One region of the Pseudoalteromonas sp. SG44-17 genome, then DNA from elsewhere that is predicted to be linked to it. Evidence: predicted binding sites of a transcription regulator. Region 1 holds the regulator's gene; each other region holds the start of a gene.

Region 1 (4,924 bases):
GTCACCATCTGGTACGATGAGGGCTACAAATATATCAACTGGGCGATTATCAATCGCATCAAAATCAACCGGTGATTCACTCACTAAAATTATTGCTAGCGGGTTTTCAACACCACTCATACGGCCATGAGGGATAGCAATACCACGACCAATACCGGTACTACCTAGTTTTTCTCTCGATAGTAGTGCGTTGAGGATTTCTTGTTGTGATAGCTGAGGGAGTTGTTCATGAGCCAATTGGCTTATAAATTCAATGATCCGTTTTTTGCTATTAAAAAGGACCGCAGCTTTACTGCAGTCCTGACAAATAAGTGAGCTTAATTTCATAGTGTTAGTGTCGAGCGTGCTTCTCTTTGTGTTTAATTACTTGACGATCAAGTTTATCGATTAGTCCGTCAATAGCTGCATACATGTCTTGGTGCTCAGTCGAGGCAAATAATTCAGCGCCACTGACATGTAATGTGGCCTCTGCTTTTTGGCTTAGTTTTTCTACATCAAGAATAACATGGACATTATTGATATGATCAAAATGCCTTTCAAGCTTGGCAAACTTATTGTTTACATAGTCTCTTAATGAATCAGTAATTTCTACGTGACGACCAGTTAAATTTAGTTGCATAAGCATTTTCCTCTTGTGATTTTACGCCTTAAATCAAACTTTTACGTTGATTTGACGGTGGAATAGCCAGCGACTCGCGGTATTTTGCAATAGTCCGTCTAGCTACTTTGATACCTTGCTCTGCCAATATATCTGCAATCTTACTATCACTCAATGGTTTCGCTGAGTTTTCTGCACTGATCAATTTTCTGATCAATGCTCGAATAGCTGTCGAAGAGCATTCGCCGCCGTTCTCAGTGCTTACATGACTTGAGAAAAAATACTTTAACTCAAAAATACCACGGGGGGTATGCATGTACTTTTGTGTCGTTACGCGAGAGATTGTTGATTCGTGCATCTCAACCATTTCAGCAACGTCGTTTAGTACCATAGGTCGCATTGCTTCAGGGCCATGCTCAAAGAATCCCTGCTGTTGTTTTACAATGCAGTTAGTTACTTTGAGTAACGTCTCGTTACGACTTTCTAGGCTTTTAATAAACCATTTAGCTTCTTGCAAATGCGAGCGTATAAATTGGCTGTCAGTGCTTGATTTTACTGAGCGTGACATTGCCGCATATTGGCTGTTCACTCTAATTTTTGGCATGCTGTCTGGATTAAGTTCAACCACCCAGCGACCTTTAATTTTTTTCACCGAAACATCAGGTATAACATACTCTGACTCTTCGCGTACTATAGTATCCGCAGGCTTTGGGTTAAGGCTGTGGATCAGTGTCATTACTTCTTTCAGCTCATCTTCTTTAAGCTTAGTCTTTTTCATCAAAGTGCGATAGTCACGACTAGCTAATAAATCGATATGATCAGTTAAAATCATTTTAGTCTCGCTAATCCAAGGAGTTGCAGGATCAAATTGATTTAATTGAATACATAAACATTCTTGTAGGCTGCGCGCAGCAATACCAACAGGGTCAAATAACTGAATGCGTTTTAACACTGCTTGCACTTCGTCGAGTTCGATTTCTTCTTCGTTATTACCTTGATTTAAGCTCTCTGCGATGTCTTCGCAGCTCAAGGTTAAAATACCTGAATCGTCAACAGCTTCAACAATCGCAATGGCAATGGCTTCATCGGTTGGACTAAAAGGTGTGAGCTGTAATTGCCACATCAGATATTCGTGCAGGGTTTCAGTTGAAGCACCTTGATAAATTGACTCATCTTCAGGCATTGGGCCGGATGACGTATTTGGCGCAGCACTCATGTATTCGTCCCAGGTGACGTCCATAGCCATTTCGTCACTTAAAGTCTCTTTGCTTAATGCTTCGCTACTTTCTTGTTCATATTCGCTGGGCTTGTCGTCTGCTGATGCACTAACGGTTAAGTCATCGTTGTCTTGTTTTTGTTCGTTTTTACCAGCCGTGTCGTCTGAATATTCATGCTCTTCTAGCTCTAACAATGGATTGCTGTCGAGTGCTTCTTGAATTTCTTGCTGGAGATCCAATGTACTGAGTTGCAATAAGCGAATTGCTTGTTGCAGCTGTGGTGTCATTGTAAGTTGCTGGCCCATGCGCAGCTGGAGTGATTGCCTCATGTATCTCTAACAATCCTTTTATTGTTATCATCGTTAAGTCTAGCAGATACTTAGCCGAGCGTGGCTTTATAGCCTAAATTGCTCGCCCAGGTAAACATCGCGGACTGTTTGGTCGGCAAGTACATGCTCAGGGGTACCTGATGCAATTAACTCCCCATGAGAAACTATGTAGGCTTTTTCACAAACATCAAGGGTTTCTCGTACATTGTGGTCGGTAATAAGTACGCCAATACCACGGTTTTTAAGGTGTTCAATAATCTTCTTTATATCTAACACTGAAATAGGATCAACGCCAGCAAAAGGCTCATCAAGTAAGATAAATTTTGGATTTGCGGCTAAAGCGCGTGCAATTTCAACTCGACGACGTTCACCACCAGATAATGCCATACCTTGGCTGTCGCGAATATGTTGAATGCTAAACTCATCAAGTAAGCTGTCTAGTGCTTCTTCTCTGGCTTGTTTATTCAGCTCTTTACGAGTTTCTAAAATAGCCATCAGGTTTTGATAAACAGTTAACTTACGAAAGATGGATGATTCTTGTGGTAAGTAGCCAATCCCTAACCGTGCGCGACTGTGCATTGGCAGTAAAGTGATGTCATTATCATCAATACTTATTTTACCTTTGTCGCTAGGTACTAAACCCACAATCATATAAAAAGTGGTGGTTTTACCTGCGCCATTAGGACCCAGTAAGCCAACAATGCTGCCTGCGCTAACTTCTAAACCCACGCTTTTTACAACTTGGCGACCTTTATAGCTTTTTGCTAAAAATTCAGCTTTTAATATACTCATGGCTGCCCTTTAGGTTTGTCTTTTTTACTGTCAACAGGTACCAAAATAGTGTGTACGCGATCGTTTGAGCTTGCGCCTTTTTCAGCACTGATCAGCTGTTGGTCCATATCATAGGTAATGCTTTTGGCATTAATTTTTTGACCTGCTTGAGTGACTTGTGCATTACCAATTAACGTTAAATAGCGCTTGGCGACATCGTAACGGACTTCATCAGCACTGGCGCTCATTATTGTGCCATCAGTTTGTTTTTCTTCAAAGTAAGCAGGGTTACCAGTTGCAACAAGCAATTGTTTGTTATTGCCTAAATCTTCGCGCTTATGGACTTCAAGTCGATCCGCTTTGATACGGCGGTTACCATGAATGATTTCAACATTTTTTTCAAAAATACCGATATTATCTTTCAGTTGGGCAAGCTGCTTTTCAGCACTGATAGAGACTTGATCCGCAGGTGGTGCCGTATTTTCAGCAAAGCTTGCAAAGGCAATGAATAAGCTTGGTATCACAAGCAAGTGAGCAAATTTATTGGTCATAATATATGGTTCGCGTATGGTTAATTAGTTCTACCACTTCGGCTTTTAAGTCGGCATGGAGGCCGCGCCCAGTGATCTTTAAATTTGGTCCGATTAATTCAACTGGTTGTTCTGAACTCATGGTTTGTAGTTCAATATCAACCTGAATATTATCTGCGTTTATATGTTCAATCATGGCATTATTGGTCAGGTTTTTAGCAACCACATTACCTTCTAAAATTAATTGATGATTTTCATATAGGGTGGCTTCATCGGCATTAATTTGCCACGTTTGCTGTTGATTATAGAGTGTAAAAATAGGTTGTTCAAAGTAAGTAAACCCTAACTGTTGGTAAAGTTCCATTTTTGCAGCTGTTACTTTGTGGCTAATTTTACCTTGTTCATCAAACGCGGTTTGTTTTAATGCCACCGCAGTATAATCAGGTTTTGCTATTATATCTTCTTGGTTTTGTTTTATGGCAGTGCTTTGATAAAAATACGGATACCACAGCCATACCATACAGCCGACAAATAATACGCATAATATTAAACGCGCACTATTCATGAGCTTGTGCCTTCGCTAGTTAATGATTTACCATTTTCGAGCATTAATAAATCAGTGAGTTCACGCACCGCTCCAAAACCACCAGGGAGCATGGTTGTATAATGTGAAACTCGCTTGATCAAGGGGTGAGCATCATTTACTGCCACCGCAAAACCAACTAATTCCATTACCGGCAAGTCAGGCCCGTCATCGCCTATGTAAGCGATTTGTTCATCGCTTAACTGCAATTTATCTTTGAGCTGTTGATAAGCTTGCAACTTGTTTTCTTGACCTTGGTAAATATGCGGTACTGTCAGGCTAGTCATCCGTTGCTGAACTATCTGTGAATGACGACCGGTGATCACGGCAACTTCAAAACCGCTATTGATCAGTGCTTTGATACCAAAACCATCTTTAGTATTAAACGCTTTGAGTTCTTCACCTTGATTGCCAAGATAAATGCGGCCATCTGAAAACACCCCGTCGATATCACAGATCAGGAGTTTGATTTTTTGTGCTCGCTCGCTCGCATCATCTGAAAGTGGCTGATATAAGTCAGCAAACTGCATTATAAAACTCCTGCTTTGAGCAAATCTTGCATATTAAGAGCACCAATAGGGTGGTGTTTATCATCAACTACAATTAAGCCATTGATACGCTTATTCTCCATAATATTGAGTGCCTCGGCGGCAAGCATATCTGCAGTTGCTGTAGTGCAAGAGCGGGTCATGACAGTGCTGATCAAAGTACTGTGAATATCCATTCGTTGCTCTAAAATTCGGCGTAAATCACCGTCAGTAAAAAGCCCTGCAAGTTGCCCTGTGTCATCAACAATGGCCGTCATACCTAAGCCCTTGGCCGACATTTCGATTAATGCATCTTTGATACATTGCTTGTCATTGATCATAGGCGTTGCTGGGCCACTGTGCATAATA
Region 2 (4,924 bases), on a different contig from region 1:
ATAAAGAACGAATGATCTGGTGTTTACAACAGGCCTTTCCGAGTACCGCTAGGATCAGCGATCCGCAAGGCGGATGTGTGATCTGGATTGATTTAGGTGCGGCTTACGATAGTGTAAAACTATTTCAACTGGCATTAGAAAGTGGCATTAGCATTACTCCTGGCTATATTTTTTCAGCCACTAATAAATATCGCAGTTGTATTCGATTAAGTTATGGTTTGCCATGGGGTGAAAAAATTGAACAAGCTATTATAAAGCTAGGTGAGTTAGTGCATTTAGCGAAGAAATAGCATGGCATAAAAAAGCAGCACCTTTAAAAAAGAGTGCTGCTAAAGGGATATCAAACTTTTAGCGTTTAGAACCTGAGTTCAAGTTAGTTATTTTGTTTATAACTAAATAATTGGTAGTCTTTCAATTCTGGAACTAGTTTAACTAATTGTTGCTCTTGATCAGCAATGGTTGAAAAATTACCGCACAGTGCATCAGCGCGTTTTTCAAGTTGGTTAGCTTGTTGCTCAACTTTGGCTTCAATTTCAGCTCCCATATTTTCCATGCGTTGTTCAAAGGCTTGCATATCGCCACCAGAGCCCATTAGTTCTGAACCTACAGCCATTAAAATACTACCCATCGATTGCATCATCGCAGCTTGTACAGCGCTTTCTATTTGCTCATCAAATTGGCTTTCAAAGTTTTCGCCAAATTGGCTAAAGCTTTGTTGGCCCATTACAAAAGCGCCTTGTTGGTAAAAGGTGTTTTGTACTTCTACCTGAATATCAGCCATTAATTCATTAATGCTATCTAGGCCATCGATATTAAATGCATTGGCGACTTCTTCAATGGCGACCCCGGCAATTTTAACGCCTTCAAGAGCAATGTTCGCGACTTCTGGTAATTGGCTACGCAGACTGTCTGAATAATTACTGATAGCTTGGTGTTGTTGACTGTTGAGTGTCAAAGTTTGGCCATCAATCATTAACTCGCCACTATTTATAAAAGTCATAGTGTGGTTATCAGCTGTAAAAATTTCTAATTCATTTGGCTTAATACGCACATCATTTTTAAATTCAACGTCACATGTGTCGCCGCTAAAAGAAATATTCGTCTCATTGTCATTGTGTGCCATTGCCCCTGTGGCAATGAATAAAGAACTTATTAATAGTAATTTTTTCATTTTTATTTCCTGCTAATTTGTTGATTATGACCAGTACGCATTTAACGTATTTAATACATATCAAGTTTAGTGCCAATAATTATTAGTAAATAAAAACAAAGGGTTAATTGTTTTTTACTATTTTTAAATTGTATTAGGATGTTATAAAAAAGCCATTTTTTAGTCATTTTGACTAATTTACATTGATACATAAAATATACTTATCGTTTCGATAAAAAACTCTCACTTTCCAGAACTCAAATTTAGCGCTATTTATTCACAATATCGACATAACACTATTTTAGAATCGCGTTATGGCTTTATTTTGGTGCTTTTTCATACGGTGAAATAGTGCTGAACATTTTTAATTTACCAATGATAGTGATAAAAATCCTTAATTGGTCTCAAACACTTTATGGAGTGGGTTGTGGGTAAGACATTTAGTTACGATGCGCTAGATGACGATTTTGTTGAAGACGAGTACGAAATGGTCGGGCGTAATCAACACGACAAGAATAAGCAAAAGGTTAAGAAAAAGTTGGAAGACTACCTTGAGCAAAAACGCTTGCGTAAAAACTTGGGCGATGATGACTTAGATGAGTATTTAAACGACTAAGAGATAATTTAAATAAAGAGGCAATTTGCCTCTTTATTGCTTTTAGAGTTTAGATATTACTGCTTTTAAGGGCTTTGATAATAGCACCTTCGATTTGCTGCGGTTTGGTAAATGGTGCAAAGCGTTTAATTGCCTCGCCGTCACGGCCAACTAAAAACTTAGTAAAATTCCATTTTATTTTGCGGGTTAAAAATCCAGGTAATGCTGATTTTAAATGCCTGAATACGGGGTGGGCGTTTTCGCCATTAACATCAATTTTACTCATCATCACAAAATCAACACCGTAGTTAATTAAACAACCTTGCGCTATTTCTTTTGCGCCGCCAGGCTCTTGTTTGCCGAATTGATTGCACGGAAAACCAATAATTACTAACCCTTGATCAGCGTATTTTGCATGTAATTGTTGTAAACCTTCGTACTGTGGAGTGAAGCCACATTTACTGGCAGTGTTGACAATTAACACAACTTTGCCTGCGAAATCTGAAAAATCAATGCTTTGGCCTTGCAAATTGCTGGCTGAAAGTTGATAGAAGTCGTTCATGTTGCTCTCTAGTTATTGTTGTTTGTTAAATTCTATCCTGAGTTGTGATAGACATACAGCTTAAATTATCATCACATTGCATAGACCATTTTATTTTAACTTGCATGATTAAAGCTTTTGAGTAAATGTTCAATCAATAATCGCACTCTGTATGGCATTAAATCTTTACGTGGATACACTAACCAAGAGGCATTGTCTGTTACCTGAAACTCATCAAGTAAGGTAATTAGTTGCCCGTTTTCAATATACTTATCAACAATATCAGTGGCTAAATGGGCAATGCCTAAGCCTGCTAATGTCGCAGATAATAGTGCGCGCGGATGGTTACTGCGCCAGTTGCCGGCAACTTTTACCTCTTTAATATCGCCGGCAAAATTAAATCGCCAACGTTTCCCCATGGCAATTAAGCAATTATGAGCGGTTAATTGTTGAGGCGTAGTTGGGGTTGGGTGATGTGCTAAATATTCTGGACTGGCAACGAGAGTCATGATTCGCGGGCTAAGTGGTCGTGCAATTAAGTTAGAGTCTTGCATGCGGCCAAAACGGATCGCTAAATCAAAACCTTCTTCAACTAAGTCGACATTACGATTGTTGAAGTCCATATCTACTTCGACCTCAGGGTAGCGTTTTACAAACTCAACAATTTTAGGTGCTACATGACATGCAACAAATTCACCAGCACCAGAAATTCTAATGACCCCTTTGGGTTTACGTTGCTCACCTTGCAGTTGATTATTAGCATCAATTAGCTCTTGTTTAATTGCTTTGAGCTTTACGGCATATTCGCGGCCGGCATCGGTGAGGCTTATTTTTCGGGTGGTACGTTGAAATAGCAATGAGCCTAAGCGGTTTTCAAGTTGCTGTACTTGGCGGCTGATATGGGAAGTTGATACTTCCATGACTTTGGCTGCTTTGGTAAAGCTGCCATGTTCAACCACATGTAAAAATTCATCAAGGCCATGCCACATAATTTAGTTCTCAAATATTAAGTAATTATAGTTTATACCATCTATTGTTGCAGCTGTGCAAAAGTGATTCTCTGAGCTTAGTCTTTAAATTAATGCTTAAATCCCTACAATTAGGTGGTCAGCAAATTTTAGCTCACACTAAATAATGAGCACCTCAAAGCAATGGAGCAAGCATGTTAAATTTCAGTTTTGCAAACCCAACCAAGATTCATTTTGGCGAACAGCAAATTGCCTTAATCAAAAATGAGATCCCGGCAGACGCAAAGGTACTTGTTACTTATGGCGGTGGCAGTATTAAAAGTAATGGTATTTATGATCAGGTGGCTGCGGCGTTAAGCGAACACACTTGGTTTGAATTTGCCGGTATTGAACCTAACCCAAGTTACCAAACATGTATGAAAGCCGTTGCTTTGGTTAAAGAAAAGCAAGTTGATTATATTCTTGCTGTAGGCGGTGGTTCGGTAATTGATGGTAGTAAATTTATTGCCGCAGCAGCTAATTATGACGGCGAGCCATGGGATATTCTAGCTAAAGGCGGTGAGGTAAAATCAGCAATAGCATTAGGTGTTGTATTGACTTTGCCAGCAACGGGTTCTGAATCAAATTCTTTTAGTGTGGTTTCAAACCTTGATAGCCACGATAAACTGCCTTTTGCGAGTCCATTAGTACAGCCACAATTTGCAGTACTCGACCCTGCGGTGACTTACTCATTACCAAAACGTCAAGTGGCAAACGGTATTGTTGATGCGTTTGTACATACCATGGAACAATACTTGACCTATGACGTAGGTGCAAAACTTCAAGATCGTTTCGCTGAAGGTATTTTAATGACCTTACTTGAAGAAGGACCGAAAGCGTTCAGTGAGCCAGATAATTACCAAGTACGCGCTAACATTATGTGGTCAGCAACCATGGCATTGAATGGTTTAATTGGTGCTGGTGTGCCACAAGATTGGTCAACGCATATGTTAGGCCATGAGATGACAGCGGTTTATGGTCTTGATCACGCACAAACCTTGGCAATTGTACTACCGCGCATGATGGCGGAGCAAAAAGACACTAAGCGCGGTAAAATCTTACAATACGCAGAGCGTGTTTTAGGCCTTGATATTAGCGATGAAGATACGGCTATTGAGCAAGCGATTGCAGCAACAGAAGCGTTTTTTCATAGTGTTAATATGCCAACGCGTTTAAGTGATTATAACTTAGGTGAAGAAGTCGCAGACAAAATTGTTGCGCAACTAGAGCGCCATGGGATGACGGCACTCGGTGAGCGAGAGCAAGTCACGCTTGATAAGAGTCGTGCAATTTTATTAGCCAGCGTTTAAGGCTACTTTTAGCGCATTACAAATGCGCTAATTTAAGATCAAAAATAAACCCATACCAACCAGTGTTGTGTAGTAAATGTTATGCGTTTTATATGCGACAATAATAGCTGCTATTGCCGCACTGAGGTATGGGTTTTGCCAATCTAAATTTATCCCCTCGTCTGTTACAAACACAATAGGTACCCAAATCGCGGTAAGTACCGCCGGTGCGCTAAAACTTAAAAACTGCTGCATTTTCGGGCCAACTTTAAATGGTAGGTCACGATGTAAAAATAAGTAACGGGTAAAAAAGGTAATACATGCCATAAGTAAAATAGTTGT
Region 3 (4,924 bases), on a different contig from region 1:
ACCAATTGTTTCTACGGTTAAAAACTTATCTGCAGCAAGCTTAGAGCCTACAGCTAAACCAAGGAAAATAGTGGTGATATTTATGATCTCGTTTTGTGCACTATTACTTAAACGGTCAACCACACCAGACTCTCGCATCAAGTTTCCTAAACAGAACATGCCTACCAGTGGCGTTGCTGCAGGTAAAAACAAAATCGTTAAACTCAATACCATTAACGGAAAAATAATTTTTTCCTTTTTTGATACGGTGCGTAACTGTGGCATTTGAATTTTACGTTCTTCTGGTGTGGTTAAAGCCCGCATAATTGGCGGCTGAATAATTGGCACCAACGCCATATATGAGTATGCAGCTACGGCGATAGCACCCAATAAATCAGGAGCAAGTTTTGAGGCTAAGAAGATTGCCGTCGGGCCATCTGCACCACCTATAATCGCAATTGCTGACGCATCTTGTAAAGAAAACTCAAAACCTGGTACATAGTTTAGTAAAATTGCGCCAAACAAGGTTGCAAAAATACCAAACTGAGCTGCAGCACCTAGCAATAACATACGAGGATTAGCTATCAAGGCACTAAAATCAGTGAGTGCACCAACACCCATAAATATTAATAATGGGAATACACCGGTATCAATCCCAATATGATAAACGTAATACAGCAAACCACCGGGGTCTGATAAGCCAGCTACGGGGATATTTGTTAATATTGCCCCAAAGCCAATTGGTAATAATAATAACGGCTCAAAGTTGCGCGCAATTGCCAGATACAACAATAAACACCCTACTGCGATCATAATAAGCGCAGGAAATGTAAAATTAGCAATACCTGTTGCTTGCCAGAGGTTTAATAATGCTTCCATCCTCTGCGCTCCTAAGCTAGTGCTATCATAGCGTCACCCGTTGCCACTGAATCACCTTCAGCAACAAGAATTTCAGCAATAGTACCGGTGTGGGTTGCACGAATTTCAGTTTCCATTTTCATCGCTTCCATGATGATCACTACATCGCCTTCATTTACCGTTTGACCCGCTTTCACCTTGATTTTAAAGATGTTACCAGCAAGTGGAGCGTTAAGTGTTTCGCCGGAAGCAACTGACGCCGATTGTGGAATATGCTCACTATCTTTAAGTGTTACTTCTTTAAGCTCACCGCCTTGTGCAACCACTACATCATAAACTTTACCATCTACTTTTACGCTGTACTGCTCTGCTTTTACTGTGTTGCTGTTACTTTTTTTATTGCTAACTGGTTGTTCTTTATTAGCAGATTCAGCACTTGGTACAGCTTCGAAAGCATCTGGGTTATTACGATTTTTAATGAATTTCAACCCAATTTGTGGGAATAATGCATACGTTAACACGTCATCAATCTGCTCATCCGCTAAGCTTAAGCCTTGCTCTTTTGCTTCTTTTAATAACTCAGCTTGGAGTATTTCTAGTTCTGGTTGCAATAAATCAGCTGGGCGGCAAGTAATGACTTCTGCACCATTAAGTACGCGCTCTTGTAATTCTTTATTCATCGGCGCAGGAGTTACGCCATACTCACCTTTTAGCACTCCGGCAGTTTCTTTGGTGATAGTTTTATAACGCTCGCCCGTCAATACATTTAATACTGCTTGTGTACCAACAATTTGTGATGTTGGTGTAACTAACGGTAAATAACCTAAGTCTTCACGTACACGTGGGATCTCAAGTAATACTTCATTCAATTTATCCGCAGCACCTTGCTCTTTAAGCTGGTTTTCCATATTAGTTAACATGCCACCAGGCACTTGCGCTAATAAAATACGGCCATCAACACCTTTTAAGCTGCCTTCAAACGCGGCATATTTTTTACGAACATCGCGGAAATAAGCTGCAATCTCTTCGAGTTGATTTAAATCCAGCTCAGTATCACGTTCAGTACCTTCAACAATCGATACAATCGTTTCAGTTGCGCTGTGTCCGTAAGTCATACTCATTGATGAAATTGCGGTGTCAAGCATATCAATACCTGCATCAATCGCTTTTTGGTAAGTAGCAGTACTTAAACCTGTTGTGGCATGACACTGCATTGCAATTGGAATAGAGACTGTTTCTTTTAACGCTTTGATTAACTCTTCTGCATCGTATGGTTTAAGCAAACCAGCCATATCTTTAATACAAATTGAATGACAGCCTAACTCTTCAAGCTGCTTGGCAAGCGTTAACCACATATCAAGTGTATGAACCGGGCTTACTGTGTACGAAATTGTACCTTGTGCATGTGCGCCAACTTTAATCGCAGCTTTAATAGCCGTTTCAAGATTACGAACATCGTTCATCGCATCAAAAATACGAAACACATCAACACCATTTTTGTGCGCTCGCTCTACAAATTTTTCAACAACATCATCTGCATAATGACGATAGCCTAAAAGGTTTTGACCACGTAATAACATTTGCTGTTTAGTATTTGGCATAGCTTTTTTAAGAGCACGAATACGCTCCCAAGGATCTTCACCCAAATAACGAATGCATGAATCAAAAGTAGCCCCACCCCATGATTCGATCGACCAGTAACCTGCATCATCTAATTTTTGTGCAATCGGTAGCATGTCATCCAAACGCATACGCGTTGCTAATAATGATTGATGCGCGTCTCTAAGTACTAATTCTGTTAATTTTAATTTAGCCACAAGTCATCCCTTATAGTTTTTGTTTATTTTTGTACTGAGCTATGGCAGCACTTATCGCAGCGATGTGTTCACTTGGTACACCGGGTGCTTTGATCGATGGTGTGCGCGTTGGCATTACAACCGGCTGTTCAAAGCGGCTCGCTAATTTAGACATAGCGGTAATTGCTGCAATCAACAACGAAAGAAAAACGAAAACTCCCACCATCCCAGTGAGCATTAAGTTTGCTGCAGTAGCAAGTAATTGACCTATATCCATTCTGCCCCCCCCCTGAGTATTCTTACCCACCCGAAAGATAGGTAAAAAATCACTTTATTTAAATATTTATGCAATAATTATATCAAAGAAACAGACCAAGTCCAACACTTTGTAAATTGGTAAAACCAATTAATATAAAGCTAACATATCTTCAGCAAAGTTAACACACTGCTTTTTACTATAATTTAATAGGATATAGATGATAAAAATACTGAATATAGCTATAACTTATAAGTGAAATCTAATCTGCACCTTAATAACTTACCAACCGAACTACTCAACAACTGTTAAATTAATGAAAAAGCACTCAACATGAAATTGGTCTTACCAAAAAATCATGCTGAAATATTTATTTTCCAGGACGCCGAGTATAAGTTACAGATAAAGCTGTAAATAATTCCCACCTAATTCATGAAAATAAATAAAATAAACACTATCCAATTGATAATAAAGGATTTAAACACATGGCATGTAACTGGCATTATTTACTCTGAACAAATTAACAAACCAAGGAGACGACAATGTTACGCTGGACAATTACATTTTTAGTTATTGCGCTTATTGCTGCAGTGTTAGGTTTTGGTGGTATCGCAGGTGCCGCAGCAGGAATTGCTAAGATTATCTTTTTTATCTTTATTGTATTGTTAGTTATTTCACTCGTTTCAGGTGCGTTGCGCGGCAATGTCCCTAAGTGATAACAATTTATTTTAAATAACAACACATTTATTAATTTTACAAGGAATTACATTATGAAATCGACAACTATTAAAACTGCTGTGATCGCTTTATTCGCTAGTTTTTTTATCATGGGTTGTGAAGACAATCATGCAGAAGAGGCCGGTGAACGCATCGATGAAGCTGTAACCGACGTACAAAACAAAGTAGAAGACGCCTGTGAAGAAGTAAAAGAAGGCGTTAACGCTAAAGAAACTAACTGTTAATCCAGTTAGATACAAATAATAAAAAACGACTCTTTTGAGTCGTTTTTTGCATTTTAAGAGAAGTTAAAATTAAGCTCTCGCTTCTAGCATTAGTCGCTTCATGTCACGTACTGCTTTATCTAATCCATCTATGGCTGCACGCGCTATAATTGCGTGACCAATGTTTAGTTCGTAAATCTCTTTCATAGCAGCAATCGGTTTCACGTTATGATAATGAAGTCCGTGGCCGGCGTTTACTATCAAACCCAAACTTGCTGCATACTTTACACCTTGATGAATATGCTCAAGTTGTTTTTGTATCTCAGCATCAGTTTGCGCATCCGCATAAGCGCCAGTATGAATTTCAACATATGGGGCATTACAGGCTGTAGCTGCATCTAGTTGTGCTTTGTCTGCATCGATAAATAACGACACTTTTATACCGGCGTCAGTTAATTTTGCTGTCGCGGCTTTAATCTTATCTAGATTACCAACAACGTCTAAACCGCCTTCGGTGGTCAACTCTTCACGTTTTTCTGGTACTAAGCAAACATAAGCTGGCTTAACATCTAAAGCAATATCAATCATTTCATCTGTAACCGCTATTTCAAGGTTCATTCGTGTTTGGATTGTTTTAGCCATCACATACACGTCACGATCTTGAATGTGACGACGGTCTTCACGTAAATGAATAGTGATCCCATCAGCGCCAGCATGCTCAGCAACACTCGCAGCATGTGCTGGATCTGGGTAACTTGTACCCCGAGCTTGGCGTAAGGTAGCAATATGATCAACGTTTATACCCAAAAGAATATCTTTCATTTTTTTACCTGTAAAAATAACGGTTAAAAATACCGTATTAAGATTGTTGGTGAATACCCAAACTATTTGGATATAAACAGCTCGCGACTTTTTAATGGTTTTTTGCCTAATAAAGGCTTCATTAAATGACGACTTAATTGTTTCGCCATATATAACACATCCGGCGCACTAAAGTCATGAGCTGCAATTGCATTTAACTGCGCGCCAGAAAAGCCACTGCCTTGATTTTCTTGGGCAACAAAGCCGTATTCAGCAAAGTAACTATACGTTTG
Region 4 (4,924 bases), on a different contig from region 1:
GCAAGATCCTATTTATACTCAAATTTCTCAAATAAAAGATGCCGTTGCAGAGGTTTTAGAACACGCGAAAAAACTCGGTGCTACTGGCGCTGAAGCGGCGATGTCGAGCACCTCAGGTTTATCAGTTAGTACCCGCATGGGTGAAGTCGAGACCATTGAATTTAACCAAGATGGTGGGCTGGGGATCAGTGTGTACGTTGGTAATCACAAAGGCTCTGCGTCAACAGCTGATTTAAACCCCAAAACACTGCGTACAGTGGTAGAGAAAGCCATTGATATCGCCAAGTTTACTTCAGATGATCCACATAATGGCGTAGCCGATAAAGACCTACTTGAATTTGCTCCGCTTGATTTGGATTTATACCACCCGTGGGATGTCAGCCCTGAGCAGGGCATTGAATTGTGTCATGCTGCAGAGCAAGCAGCGCTTAATGCCGATGCGCGTATTGTTAATTCAGATGGCGCCAGTTTTTCATCGCATCAAGGTTTACGTGTGTATGGTAATAGCCATGGTCTTATCACAGGTTACCCGCGTACTCGCCACAGCATTAGTACTATGGTGATTGGTAAAGATGGTGAGCAAATGCAGCGAGATTCAGCTTATACCGTAGCGCGAGACCAAGCTGGTTTGAAAGATGCTGCGGCAGTAGGTTTAGAGGCTGCGAGTGAAACTCTTGCTAAGCTCAATAGCAAAAAATTAGGTACCATGAAAGTCCCAGTTGTTTTTCGTGCAGATATAGCTAATTCATTGTTTGGTCACTTGGTGTCTGCAATAGGTGGTGGTGCGCTGTATCGTAAATCGAGCTTTTTGTTGGATAGCCTTGGCACGCAAGTATTTAATAAGTGCGTTAATATTTCAGAGCGCCCGCATATTTTTAAAGGTTTAGCGTCTTCACCATTCGATAGTGAAGGGGTAAAAACTATCGACCGTGAAATCATTCAAGGCGGTGATCTGCAAACTTACTTATTAGCGAGCTACGCAGCCCGAAAAATGAATATGACACCTACCGGTCATGCTGGTGGTATTCATAACTGGTTAGTAGAACAAACTCATGCTGACTTAGCTGCGTTGTTAAAAACGATGGGCACTGGTTTATTGGTCACTGAATTAATGGGCCAAGGCGTTAATACCGTAACAGGTGATTACTCGCGTGGTGCTGCCGGTTTTTGGGTTGAGAATGGCGAAATACAATACCCTGTAAGCGAAATTACCATCGCTGGTAAACTGCAAGATATGTTTAAAGGCATTAGTGGCATAGGCGGTGACATAGAGCGCCGTGGTGGAATTCAGACCGGTTCGGTATTGATTGAACAAATGCAGATTGCGGGAAGCTAGGTTAAAGCTATAAGTTTTAATTTGCGTAGGCGCGGCTTTATGCCGCGCAAATTTTTTAAAGGAACTAGGTTCTAGGAAAGACACTAGGGGTTAGGCCCTAAAACCTAGCACCTTTAACCTATATTGTTTTCTCATTACCCCTTATCCTCACACATCTTTTGTTATTAAATCTTTTATAAAAAACACTTTACCTCAACGTTGCTTGAGGTTTTATTGTGGCTTTAATTACTTAAATAAAGGAATTTAATTATGTATTTAGAGCATGTAAATTTGGTAGTCGATGATGTTGAAGCTATGCTGCACTTTTATAAGGCGGCTTTTCCGTACTGGTCTATAAGAAGTCAAGGCGAAGGGGAGTGGTACGGTAAACCACGAAAATGGTTACACTTTGGCGATGATTTTCAGTATTTAGCATTGAGTGATCATGGTGAACAACATAACCGTGACTTAACCGGACATCAAGTTGGCTTAGCGCACTTTGCTTATGTTACGAATAATATTGCTGCAGTAATTTCGCGTTTAGAAAGCGCTGGTTACAGTATTGATAAGCCTGGTGCGGTAAATCCATTTCGTAAAAATGTGTATTTTATTGACCCCGCAGGGTTTGAAGTAGAGTTTGTTGAATATTTAAGTGATATTCCTAGTGAGCGTAATAATGATTTATAACATTAGTTTCGCGTCAGCAAGCTCAACGCCTACGGGTGTTAACGTTAATCTCAGTGTTTAATTAATCACTTGTACGAGTGGCTTGCTACCACGTTTCAAAATGTGGCTCTGGTGTTTTTGCGTCAGCAAGCTTAACGCCTACGGTGCTAAAGTTTATCTCGGTGTTAAATTTACTTTGATGTTTATTACTTACTTGTAGGCGAGCGGTTTGCCACCGCGTTTTGAAATGTACTCTGGTGTTTGTGCGCCAGCAAGCTTAACGCCTACGGGTTTTAACGTTTATCTCGGTGTTAAATTACTTGTAGGCGAGTGGCTTGCCACCGCGATATTCAATATTGTTTCGGTGTTTTTGCGTCAGCAAGCTTAACGCCTACGGGTGTTAAGCTTTAACTGTGTTTTATCCATTAATGTTTATTGATATCTTGCCAACTGGTTTTAAGGCTGTTGGCGAATGAGACAAACTTTTCTTTAATGGTGCGCTTAATTTTAATTTCCACAGAGCCCAGAATAACTTTTCCTTCGATAGTAATGGTTGGCCCTTGGTGTTTATTCAGTGACACTGATTTGTTTTCAACACTACCAATAATACTGAACAGTTTTGATACAACATTGACGTGTTCTGGCACATAAATTTCATCATTGCCTAGTAAGCAATTGACATGGATGGTGATATTTTGATGCTGAAATATGGCGTCAGTGAAATCAAGTTCAATAGATCCAAGTAAGTTCGTCAGGTGGATTTCTTTTGGTACTACCCATTGCCCACTGCGCTCGTTTGATCCTAAGATACTTCGCAAGTGCAATGTTTCATCGCTGCTTTTATTACTATAGTTTGGGCTAAACTGCGCACGTTTTTCCCACTGGTAATTACTATCGGTTGTTAATTCTAGGTCACTTACCAAATCAATTAAGCTTTGGTTATCTTTCGCAGCCATTGCCTGATCTAATCGACGCTCAAAAGCATCAGCTGAAATAACAGCATGACTGTAGTTATATATTAATTGATCAATAACTTGTTCACGCACTTGCTCAATTGGGCGATCTTCTAATTTTACAGTCATGATGTATTCCTTATAAGTGATGCTGTTGGTGTATTTTACGATTGTCAGTACTGCAATAGTTAAAGCAAAGCTTAGGCCATTTATTAATTAGCTTAGTAATCAATAATTTAAATTTATTTTCGTTAGGTGCGTTTGTTATATTAACGACAGATTAACGAATAATGCTATTAAATGGTTAATTTTGCAACGACCAGAATAAATTACCGAGCAGTCTGTAAATAATTACCAAGACTAAAGCTAGTGCTATATGAAATTAAGTTTAAGCGATTGATTTTAAATGTTTTAAAAGTTGGCTTGATGTTCGCATTAATCATATTGTCTTTAATCAAAAGGAGAAAGATTATGAAAACATTTAACAAATCTATTATTGCAGCGTTAGTTCTTGGTACAACCGCTATGGGTGCTCAAGCAAATAGCTGGGAAAATGAAAGTAAAGATGCTTGGATTGATGGTAAGGCAGAAACGGTTCTGTTAATGAACACTAACTTAAACAACTTTGACATTAACACTGATGTAAAAAATGGCAAGGTTGTACTAACTGGTAAAGTTGAAAGTGAGCTTGATAAAGAGTTAGCGGAAGAGCTTATCTTAAGTCTAGATGGTGTAACTGATGTTGATAACGAGCTAACGGTCGTTAAAAACACGGATACAAAAAGCAAGAAGATGAAATCAGATAGCACAGAAAGTGATTTAACGGATGCTAAAATTACTACCGTGATTACAACACGCTATTTATTTAATTCTGAAGTAGGCGGTACGGATATTGACGTAGATACCGATAAAGGTGTGGTAACGCTAAATGGTACTGTTGGTTCGGATGCTGAAAAACAGCTAGCGGTGAAAATTGCTAAGAATGCTGAAGATGTTCGCGATGTAGTTGATAACTTAACTATTGTAGCTGAATAATCTATAAGCCACGAATGCCCAGTTATGCTGGGCTTTCTTATACAAATTTCAGGGAGTGAGAGTCATGGATTTAATACGAATTATATTTTCAGTGCTTATTCCACCACTTGGTGTATTTTTACAAGTTGGTTTAGGTGCTCAATTTTGGATTAATATTTTGTTAACATTACTAGGGTATATTCCTGGTCTAATACATGCAATTTATATAATCGCACGTCGTTAGAGTCACAGTGTTAAATATAACAAGGATGAACAGCCAATAGATGGCAAGGAGTAACATTATGGATAACGTATTAAGGAAAAACCAACAAGGGATCGTAAAAAGCGCAAAGCCACTTTGGACGGCACAACAATGGAAGGAGCTAATGAATAGCGCATCAAGGAGCGAAGTAAAAGCAGCAAGGAATGGGCTTTAAATATCAGAGTATATAAATATCAAATACTAGAAGGATTTTGCTAGGATGTTATATATCAAAATTATAAGTGCATGTTGTTATTTTAATTAAGAACATCCACTTATAACCTTCCCCAAGAATGTTTAACCTCTCATTTTATTATAATCATAGACTGGTCGATCACCGCGTTTTGAAATGTGCCCTGGTGTGTTTGCGTCAGCAAGCTCAACGCCTACGGGTGTTAACGTTTGCCTCAGTGTTTAATTACTCACTGTAGGCGAGTGGCTTGCCACCGCGTTTTAAATGTGGCTTGGTGTTGGTGCGTCAGCAAGCTCAACGCCTACGGGTGTTAACGTTAATCTCAGTGTTTAATTACTCACTGTAGGCGAGTGGCTTGCCACCGCGTTTTGAATGTGGCTCGGAGTTTGTGCGTCAGCAAGCTTAACGCCTACGGGTGTTAACGTTTATCTCGGTGTTAAATCACTTGTAGGCGAGTGGCTTGCCACCGCGATATTAAATATTGTATCGGTGTTTGTGCGTCAGCAAGCTCAACGCCTAAT

Evidence for each region. Region 1 encodes sigma-54, which starts transcription at its own class of promoters, with help from an activator protein. Its sites were predicted from a motif close to GTTGGCACGNNNNTNGNNT; they were not measured.
Region 2: a site for sigma-54 is predicted at 1,230-1,248, ahead of H5182_RS09580 (YggN family protein). Genes of this name have one in related genera too.
Region 3: a site for sigma-54 is predicted at 3,374-3,392, ahead of H5182_RS10790 (DUF1328 family protein). Genes of this name have one in related genera too.
Region 4: a site for sigma-54 is predicted at 3,352-3,370, ahead of H5182_RS20795 (BON domain-containing protein). Genes of this name have one in related genera too.

What each region holds. Positions count from the first base shown of each region.
Region 1 is NZ_JACJEV010000051.1:2,991-7,914, forward strand. Features, by position in the region: gene ptsN (PTS IIA-like nitrogen regulatory protein PtsN) at 1-327, opposite strand, end outside; gene hpf (ribosome hibernation promoting factor) at 332-619, opposite strand; gene H5182_RS20835 (RNA polymerase factor sigma-54) at 648-2,144, opposite strand; gene lptB (LPS export ABC transporter ATP-binding protein) at 2,211-2,936, opposite strand; gene lptA (lipopolysaccharide transport periplasmic protein LptA) at 2,933-3,466, opposite strand; gene lptC (LPS export ABC transporter periplasmic protein LptC) at 3,456-4,010, opposite strand; gene kdsC (3-deoxy-manno-octulosonate-8-phosphatase KdsC) at 4,007-4,558, opposite strand; gene H5182_RS20860 (KpsF/GutQ family sugar-phosphate isomerase) at 4,558-4,924, opposite strand, start outside.
Region 2 is NZ_JACJEV010000010.1:76,248-81,171, reverse strand. Features, by position in the region: gene H5182_RS09585 (PLP-dependent aminotransferase family protein) at 1-290, shown strand, start outside; gene H5182_RS09580 (YggN family protein) at 374-1,171, opposite strand; gene H5182_RS09575 (PA3496 family putative envelope integrity protein) at 1,578-1,766, shown strand; gene H5182_RS09570 (glutathione peroxidase) at 1,816-2,307, opposite strand; gene H5182_RS09565 (LysR family transcriptional regulator) at 2,403-3,275, opposite strand; gene H5182_RS09560 (iron-containing alcohol dehydrogenase) at 3,449-4,603, shown strand; gene H5182_RS09555 (AzlD domain-containing protein) at 4,631-4,924, opposite strand, start outside.
Region 3 is NZ_JACJEV010000012.1:65,849-70,772, reverse strand. Features, by position in the region: gene H5182_RS10805 (sodium ion-translocating decarboxylase subunit beta) at 1-858, opposite strand, end outside; gene oadA (sodium-extruding oxaloacetate decarboxylase subunit alpha) at 870-2,654, opposite strand; gene H5182_RS10795 (OadG family protein) at 2,665-2,910, opposite strand; gene H5182_RS10790 (DUF1328 family protein) at 3,432-3,605, shown strand; gene H5182_RS10785 (hypothetical protein) at 3,660-3,851, shown strand; gene pdxJ (pyridoxine 5'-phosphate synthase) at 3,921-4,652, opposite strand; gene recO (DNA repair protein RecO) at 4,715-4,924, opposite strand, start outside.
Region 4 is NZ_JACJEV010000050.1:15,012-19,935, forward strand. Features, by position in the region: gene pmbA (metalloprotease PmbA) at 1-1,336, shown strand, start outside; gene H5182_RS20780 (VOC family protein) at 1,586-2,002, shown strand; gene H5182_RS20785 (hypothetical protein) at 2,211-2,369, shown strand; gene H5182_RS20790 (LiaF domain-containing protein) at 2,407-3,063, opposite strand; gene H5182_RS20795 (BON domain-containing protein) at 3,406-3,969, shown strand; gene H5182_RS20800 (YqaE/Pmp3 family membrane protein) at 4,034-4,192, shown strand; gene H5182_RS22435 (hypothetical protein) at 4,251-4,385, shown strand; gene H5182_RS20805 (hypothetical protein) at 4,776-4,924, shown strand, end outside.